Regions from separate parts of the Pseudomonas sp. FW305-3-2-15-C-LB1 genome, predicted to be linked through region 1. Evidence: riboswitches for the same ligand, from Rfam matches in the RefSeq annotation. Region 1 holds a riboswitch; the other holds the start of a gene.

Evidence for each region. Region 1 has a riboswitch for cobalamin ahead of AC3WP7_RS21545 (CbtB domain-containing protein). Riboswitches for the same ligand answer to the same signal wherever they lie in the genome.
Region 2: it holds a riboswitch for cobalamin, as region 1 does, so the genes downstream of both, AC3WP7_RS03940 (ABC transporter substrate-binding protein) here and AC3WP7_RS21545 (CbtB domain-containing protein) in region 1, are expected to answer to the same signal.

The regions. Positions count from the first base shown of each region.
Region 1 covers NZ_JBYSZX010000012.1:52,933-57,114, reverse strand. The annotation lists gene cobN (cobaltochelatase subunit CobN) at 1-731, opposite strand, end outside; gene cobW (cobalamin biosynthesis protein CobW) at 735-1,796, opposite strand; cobalamin riboswitch at 1,890-2,089, opposite strand; cobalamin riboswitch at 2,214-2,419, shown strand; gene AC3WP7_RS21545 (CbtB domain-containing protein) at 2,517-2,705, shown strand; gene AC3WP7_RS21540 (CbtA family protein) at 2,717-3,418, shown strand; gene AC3WP7_RS21535 (cobalamin biosynthesis protein) at 3,415-3,807, shown strand; gene cobM (precorrin-4 C(11)-methyltransferase) at 3,877-4,182, shown strand, end outside.
Region 2 covers NZ_JBYSZX010000002.1:8,354-12,535, reverse strand. The annotation lists gene AC3WP7_RS03945 (FecCD family ABC transporter permease) at 1-428, opposite strand, end outside; gene AC3WP7_RS03940 (ABC transporter substrate-binding protein) at 425-1,435, opposite strand; cobalamin riboswitch at 1,538-1,732, opposite strand; gene AC3WP7_RS03935 (DNA/RNA non-specific endonuclease) at 1,769-2,695, opposite strand; gene AC3WP7_RS03930 (M4 family metallopeptidase) at 2,826-3,887, shown strand; gene AC3WP7_RS03925 (protealysin inhibitor emfourin) at 3,902-4,182, shown strand, end outside.

The sequences.
Region 1 (4,182 bases):
GGCTCTTTCAAACTGGCGACCGCCATCGGCAACGGGTTAAGCCCCGCTGCGTGCAGGCGCTGGCAGAACACATCGATAAAACCGGTATTGGCCGCCTGCAAATGGGAGCGGTAGAACAACACCGCCGCCACCGGCCAGTCGGCGTTCCAGTCTGCCTGCCAATGGTTCAGGCGGGCGCTGGCGTGGTGCGGGTGATAGATCGCCGTGCGTGGCAGGGTTTGGGGCTCGGCCCAGGCATAGTCGCGGCACAGGTAGGCGCTGGCCAGGCAACGATAGAAATCCAGGGCATTGCCCAGGCCGCCCTGACGCAGGAAGTGCCACAGCCGATCACGCGCTTCGGCACCGACGGTGCTCAGCCCGCTGAGTTCCGGGTCCGGGCGATCATCCCCCGGCACCAGGATCAGCTGCACACCGCGCTCGGCCAACTCCACCAGACGCTCGATGCCGTAGCGCCAGTAACCGATACCGCCATGCAGCGAAATCAGGATGACCTTGGCGTGGCGCAGCACCTCATCGACGTACAAGTCGACCGAGGCATGGTTCTGCACCTGCATCGGGTTGGCCAGGCGCAGGCTCGGGTAGTCGTCGGGCAATTGCTGGGCCGCTTCGGCCAGCAGCGCCAGGCTGGAATCGCCGCTGCACAGGATCACCAGGTCAGCGGGGGTTTGGCCAAGGTCGGCAATATTGTCGTCCGAGACGAAACCACCGGGCTGGGTCCTGAGCAGGTGCATGGGTCAGACGCTGAGGGCGGCGCGCAGTTGCGCTTCGAGGCCCGCCGCGTCCAGTTCCTGGCCGATCAGCACCAGGCGCGTGGTGCGCGCTTCTTCAGCGCCCCAGGCGCGGTCGAAGTGTTTGTCGAACCGCGTGCCCACACCCTGGATCAGCAGGCGCATCGGTTTGTTCGGGATGGCGGCGAAACCTTTGACGCGCAGGATGCCGTGTTGCACCACCAGTTGCGTCAGGGCATCGAGCAGCAGTGCTTCATCGGCTTGCGGCAAGTCGATGGAAATCGAGTCAAACGCATCGTGGTCGTGGTCGTCTTCACCTTCGTGGTGATGATCGTGGTGGCTGTGGCGGCCGTCGATGTGCTCTTCGGAACCGGCGCCCAGGCCGATCAATACGTCCAGGGGCAAGCGACCACTGCTGGCTTCGACGATCTTCACCGCCGGCGGCAGCTCCTCGGCGACTTCCAGGCGCACGCGAGCCAGGTCTTCGGCATTGATCAGGTCGGCCTTGTTGAGGATCACCAGGTCGGCGCTCGCCAGTTGATCGGCGAACAACTCGTGCAACGGCGATTCGTGGTCCAGGTTCGGGTCGAGTTTGCGCTGTGCGTCCACCTGGTCCGGGAAGGCAGCGAAAGTGCCGGCGGCGACGGCTGGGCTGTCGACCACGGTGATCACCGCATCCACGGTGCAGGCACTGCGGATTTCCGGCCACTGGAAGGCTTGCACCAATGGCTTGGGCAATGCCAGGCCGGAAGTTTCAATGAGGATATGGTCGAGATCGCCGCGGCGGGCGACCAATTCGCGCATCACCGGGAAGAATTCTTCCTGCACGGTGCAGCACAGGCAGCCATTGGCCAATTCGTAGACGCGGCCGTTGGCCTCTTCTTCGGTGCAACCGATGGAGCACTGCTTGAGGATTTCACCGTCGATGCCCAGCTCGCCGAATTCGTTGACGATCACCGCGATGCGACGGCCCTGGGCGTTGTCCAGCATGTGGCGCAGCAAGGTGGTCTTACCCGAGCCGAGGAAGCCGGTGACGATGGTAACGGGGAGTTTGGCCAGTGTTTTCATCGGATGCCCTTGGGGGCGGGCATATGGGACGATTGGCGCTGCGACGGCGCGCAGCAGCGGATTTCGTCACCGGATCACCCCGCCCGGTTGAAGTAGAAAATCGGTTGCGAGGCAGGTCTCCTGGCTTGGGGCTTGCGGGTCTTGCGACCGGCGCTGGCTGCGCCTTCCCGCCTTGTCGGCAGTGGCGTGGCAGTCAGCTGAACCCTTTACAGTTGCGGGGGCAGCCGCGGCTTGGACCGCGTTCCCTTCTTAGCTTCGGCCTGGGCCGAAGAACCTCGAGGGTGCAAGGCTACGCAGTGCTTGGGGGATGGTCAATGATGGGGTTGGGTTGGCTTGAGTACATATCCATTGCTGCGGTAACGGACATGCCCCCAGAACGCACATCCCCAATTGACTCCCCTCCCACCCCCATGCTCTCCTACACATCTTGTTTCGGGTGCCCTGCAAAGGGTGAAACGGGAAACCGGTGACTCATGCACACACGCATGACAGTCCGGTGCTGCCCCCGCAACGGTAAGCGAGCGAAACGTCATATCCACTGTGCCAGTCGGCATGGGAAGGCGACGTTTTCAGGCATTGAGCCCCTCGCAAGCCCGGAGACCGGCCCGAAAAAATCAGATAACAAACCCGCGGTGGGCGGGCGCTGTTCAAAGCCCTGCGTGCCTGGCTCGCGGGGCTTTCATGCGCTCGTTTCACCCTGACACCTGAAAGGGACGCGCCATGTCGATCATCAGCAGCACTTCGCACGCCACCAGCAGCACCTCTACCTTGGGCCAACGCCTGACCGCCGCCATCGGTGCGTCGATCCTCGGCGCGTGCCTGGTGTATTTCGCCGGCTTCTCGCATATCGAGGCGGTACACAACGCTGCCCACGATACCCGCCACAGCGCCGCGTTCCCGTGCCACTGAGGCTTGCCGACATGATCAAGCGTATTGCGCAAACCGCAGGTTTCACCGGCCTTCTGGCTGCCCTGTTGCTGACTTTGCTGCAAAGTTTCTGGGTCGCCCCGCTGATTCTGCAGGCGGAGACCTTTGAAAAGGCCCCGGCAGCGACTGAACTGCACGAACACGCCGACGGCGCAACTGCACATACCCATGACGCCGAAGCCTGGGAGCCTGAAGACGGCTGGCAGCGCGTGCTGTCCACCACGGGTGGAAACCTGGTGGTCGCCGTTGGCTTCGCCCTGATGCTGGCCGGCCTGTACACCCTGCGTGCACCAACCCGTACCGCCCAAGGCCTGCTCTGGGGCCTGGCGGGTTATGCGACCTTTGTACTGGCGCCTACCCTGGGCCTGCCGCCCGAGCTGCCGGGCACCGCCGCCGCTGACCTGGCACAACGGCAGATCTGGTGGATCGGTACTGCCGCGTCTACTGCAGCCGGTATCGCGCTGATCGTGTTCGGTCGCAACTGGCTGCTCAAGGCGCTGGGCGCGGCAATCCTGGTGGTGCCGCACGTGATCGGCGCGCCACAACCGCAAGTGCATTCGATGCTGGCCCCGGAAGCACTGGAAGCGCAGTTCAAGATTGCTTCGCAGCTGACCAACGTGGCGTTCTGGCTGGCCCTCGGCCTGATCAGCGCCTGGCTGTTCCGCCGCAACCGTGACGATCGATACTCGGCGTGAAACTGGTCGTCGGCCTGGGCTGCCGGGAGGGCTGTGATGTCCACACTCTGCTGGCCTTGTTTGACGCCGCCCTCGTCGAGGGCGGTATCGAGCGCCACCGTATCACTGCGCTGGCCAGTCTTGATCGCAAACAGGAAGAACCCGGGCTACTGGCCTTGGCCGCGCGGCTGAACCTGCCGTTGCAGTGTTTCAACGCTGAACGACTGGCGATTTATGCCGACCGGCTGAGCCATAAATCGGACGTGGCTTTTGCCCACACCGGCTGTTACGGCATCGCCGAAAGCGCCGCCCTGGCCCTGGCCGAACAGCTCGCCAACGCCCCTGCGCACCTGCTGATCACCCGCCAGAAAACCGCCCTGGCCACCTTTGCATTGGCGTGCGCCGACTGAAAACCCGATAATCGCCCCTTTCGATCATGAGCAGATTTCATGCTCGCCCGTTTTTCATCAGGATTTCCCATGACCGTCTACTTCATCGGCGCAGGCCCCGGCGACCCGGAATTGATCACCGTCAAAGGCCAACGGCTGATCCGCAGTTGCCCGGTGATCATCTATGCCGGCTCGCTGGTGCCGGCGGCGGTACTGGAAGGTCATCAGGCAGAAACGGTGACCAACAGCGCCGAACTGCACCTGGAACAGATCATCGACCTGATCAAGGCCGCCCATGCCAAGGGCCAGGATGTGGCACGCGTGCACTCCGGCGACCCCAGCCTGTATGGCGCGATCGGCGAGCAGATCCGCCATTTGCGCGACCTGGGCATCCCG
Region 2 (4,182 bases), on a different contig from region 1:
ACCGAACCGCTGGCCCGCGCCAACAGGATCACCAGGGCAAACGCCGCCATCGCGCCGATAAACGCGCCCGCCGACAACGACACCAAGCCGCCGCCCACACCCATCAACGCCACCAGCACCGCACCGGTCGAAGCGCCGGCGCTGATGCCCAGCAGGTAGGGATCGGCCAGCGGGTTGCGCAACAGCGATTGCAAAATCACCCCGCAGGTGGCCAGCCCGGCACCGCAGGCGGCGGCGACCAGGGCGCGGGTGAGGCGGTAGTTCCACACCACGCCTTCATCGATGGGGTCGAGCACGTAGCCGGCGCCCCACAGTTTGTTGGCGAGTACCTGGAGCACCACCTGTGGCGAGATGGCGGTTTCACCAATGGCCACGCCGGCGAGGACGGCAACCAGGAGCAGGGCCAGGGCGAGCAGGGTGCGCATCATTTTGGCAGGTCGTAGCCGTCGATGGCCGTGGCCAGTTGTTCAAGGCCGTCGAACATGCGGATGCTGGCCTGCAACGCCAGGGCGTCGAGGATGATGATGCGGTTGTTTTTCACCGCGTCCATGTTGCGCGTTACCGGGTCGCTGCGCAGGAAGGCGAGTTTCTTTTCATGGTCGTCGGCCGGGTAGCGGCGGCGGTCCATGCGCGCGATGACGAGGAAGGTCGGGTTGGCCTTGGCGATGGTTTCCCAACCCACGGCGGGCCACTCTTCATCGGACTGCACCACGTTGGAAAGGCCCAGGGTTTGCAGCATGAATTCGGGGATGCCTTTGTGGCCGGCCACGTATGGATCGCTGGCCATCTCGGCACTGGAGAACCACACCAGCGCGCTGGCCTGCTTGAGGCCTTTGCCCTGCACGGTGGCGACGGATTTGGCCAGGCGCGCCTTGAGCTCGTCGTTCAGCTGCTGGCCGCGCTCCTGCACGTCGAAGATCTGCGCCAGTTGGCGGATGCTTTTATAGATGGTCTCGATGCGAAACGGCTCCAGCCGTGTGCCGTCGGCGCCCACCAGGTTGTCCTTGCCTTCGCAGTCGGAGGGCAGCAGGTAGGTGGGGATCTTCAGTTCATGGAACTGCTCGCGGGTACCGACCACGCCTTGCGCGCCGACCACCCATTCCAGCTCGGCGGCCACCAGTTGCGGGCGCTTGGCGATCACGGCTTCGAAGCTCGGTTCGTTGTTGGCCAGGCGCTCGATTTTATCGTTCTGTGCCTTGTACTGCGGCAACACACTGTTGAACCACAGCGAGGTGCCGACCACTTTATCGGCCACGCCCAGGGCATACAGCATCTCGGTGGCGGCCTGGCCGATGGTCACGCTGCGGGCGGGAGCTTGCGCAAAGGTGATCTGGCTGCCGCAGTTTTCCACCGTCAGCGGGTAGTGAGTGGGCGCGGCTTGGGCCAGGGCACAGAAGCCAACGCCTGTGAGCAGGGCGGTAACGCGTGGCAGCATGGGGCGATCTCCGAGTGAAGCGTACGTGCCATTCGGAAATTCACTCTCGGGCTCCGGGGGAGCGACAGGCAAGAATGTCCTTCCCGGACACCCCGCCGGTTAGTGATTGAGCTTGGGCCGGCAGGTCTCCTGACTGATGCGTCGTCGCCAGGCTCCAGCCTTCCCGGACGAGGTCCAGTGGCATCGAGGAGCAGGCTCGGCATCTACAGTTGCGGGGGCAGTTCCGGTTGGCGCGGGTGTACCGCGCCTCGGATTCCCTATTAGTCCCGTTTGGGAACCGGCGCGGTATGGTAGTTGATTAAGGCGGGGCGACATAGCCCACGGCGTGCCCGGTCAGAGACGAATGTCCTCGGGCCCCTGGATCAGCGCTTCGATGCGCGTGCCGGTGGCGCGTTCTTCGTTGCTGAAGCCGTCGTAGTCGGCCAGGTTGCCGAAGCGGATGCCGGTCAGGCGCTCGATCTGGATCACGCTGCGCTGGTAGGTGCGCAGCTGGCCGAACACTAGCTCCAATTGGCCCAGTTCGCGGCTCTGATCGATCATGTAGGCGCTGGCCGAAGGCTTGCCGTCATCGCTCAGGTAGGCGACCACCTTCCAGAACGCCTTGGGGATCTGCACGCCCCGGTAAATGCGGTCGTCGTCAGCGAACACCGGGCCGCTGAACACCGTGGCCCGGGCTTTCCAGCGTTGGGTGTTGTCGAGGATGTAGTCTTCGAGTTCCAGCCAGGTCTTCTGGTTGAACCCGCTCATCTGCGGCGAGCAGTTGGTGAAGTGGAAAGTGTCGAGGTTGGCGGTTTGCGCCACGTCGCCCCAATTGGGGTCCTGGCGGCGCACCAGGTGGCCGCGGTCCAGGCCATTGCCGGCGTAGAGCGCTTCGCCGACTTGGGCGTCGACCGGCAGGCGGCCATCGTAGGCCCAGGTGTCGTTGCTGCGGATGATGTCCACATGCTGGCCGCCGTCGATGTTGACGCCCACATACAGCGCGAGGCGCTTGGCGCGTGACATCGTTATGGAGAAGTGCGTGTAGTCCAGGCGCTTCTGGGCATCGCTCGCCAACGCTTCTTCCAGCGTGGGCCAGGGCACCCCGAAGCTGCCGAGAAAGTCCTCCGCGTAGCCACGCCGGTCCTTCAAGTCTTTGGCCGGCGTGACGCGGGGTGTCGCTGCGCGTGCCTCCAGCAGCGTGGGGCTCGGCGCGATCAATGGGCGCAGGTCGGCAAGCCGGGGGCGGTAGGCAAGGTCGATTTTGGCTTTACGTGCGGGCATCGGTCAGTCCTCCTTGGATAAACACGACTGCAACATAGATTAATGACAATTGATCATACGCACTAACCCCTGGGGGCTATCCTCAAACGGTCATCCGGACGTTCAGCACACGCCAACAAGGAGCCAGCCCATGTGTGATCGCCATTACCGTAACCCGATTTTCTGCCTGATCCCGCCCTATATGCTCGACCAGATCGCGCGTAACGGTGACAAAGCGCAACGGGATGTCGCGCTGCGTACCCGCGCCAAGGACAGCACCTTCCGCTCGCTGCGCATGGTCGCGGTGCCCGCCAAGGGCCCGGCGCACCTGGCGCTGGCCATGGGCGCCGACAAACGACGCTCGATCTACAGCGCCGAGGGCAGCGACAGCCTGCCGGGCAAACTCATCCGTGGCGAAGGCCAGCCCGTCAGTGGCGACGCGGCGGTGGACGAGGCCTATGATGGGCTGGGTGCCACCTTCGACTTTTTCGATCAGGTCTTTGACCGCAACTCCATCGACGATGCCGGCATGGCCCTGGACGCTACCGTGCACTTTGGCCAGAACTACAACAATGCGTTCTGGAACTCGACCCAGATGGTGTTCGGGGATGGGGACGGCGAGCTGTTCAACCGCTTCACGGTCGCCCTCGACGTGATTGGCCATGAGCTGGCCCACGGTGTGACCGAGGATGAGGCCAAGCTGATGTATTTCAATCAGTCCGGCGCGTTGAACGAGTCGCTGTCGGACGTGTTCGGTTCGTTGATCAAGCAATATTCGTTGAAACAAAAGGCCGAGGACGCCGATTGGCTGATCGGCAAAGGGTTGTTTACCAAGAAGATCAAAGGCACCGCGCTGCGCTCGATGAAAGCCCCCGGCACCGCGTTTGACGACAAGCTGCTGGGCAAGGACCCTCAGCCCGGGCACATGGATGATTTTGTGCAGACCTACGAGGACAATGGCGGGGTGCATATCAATTCCGGTATTCCCAACCATGCGTTTTACCAGGTGGCGACGAAAATCGGCGGGTTTGCCTGGGAACGTGCCGGGCGCATCTGGTACGACGCGTTGCGTGATGCGCGGTTGCGGCCGAACTCAGGGTTTTTGCGCTTTGCACGCATTACCTACGATGTTGCCGGTCGCCTCTACGGCGCGAACAAGGATGAGCAGAAGGCGGTCAAGGAGGGCTGGAAGGCGGTCGGTATTTCAGTCTGACGTGAGGAGCAACCATGCAAATTTCGCTGAAGGAAAACGGCGGGCCTGCTTTTTTTCCGGGCCTGGCCAAGCCGCGTACGGTTGAGCTGGACAGCCTGCCCGAGCAGGACCAGCAGGAGTTGCGGCAGTTGGTCGAGGCGTGCGACTTCTTTCAACTGCCGCAAAGCAGTGAACCCGCGCCCGGTAACCCGGGCCAGGTGCATTACACCCTGACGGTGAAGGAGGACCAGCGCGAACACACGGTCTGTGTGCTCGCGCCAGTGAAGTCGCAGGCGCTGGAGGGGTTGGTGCAGTG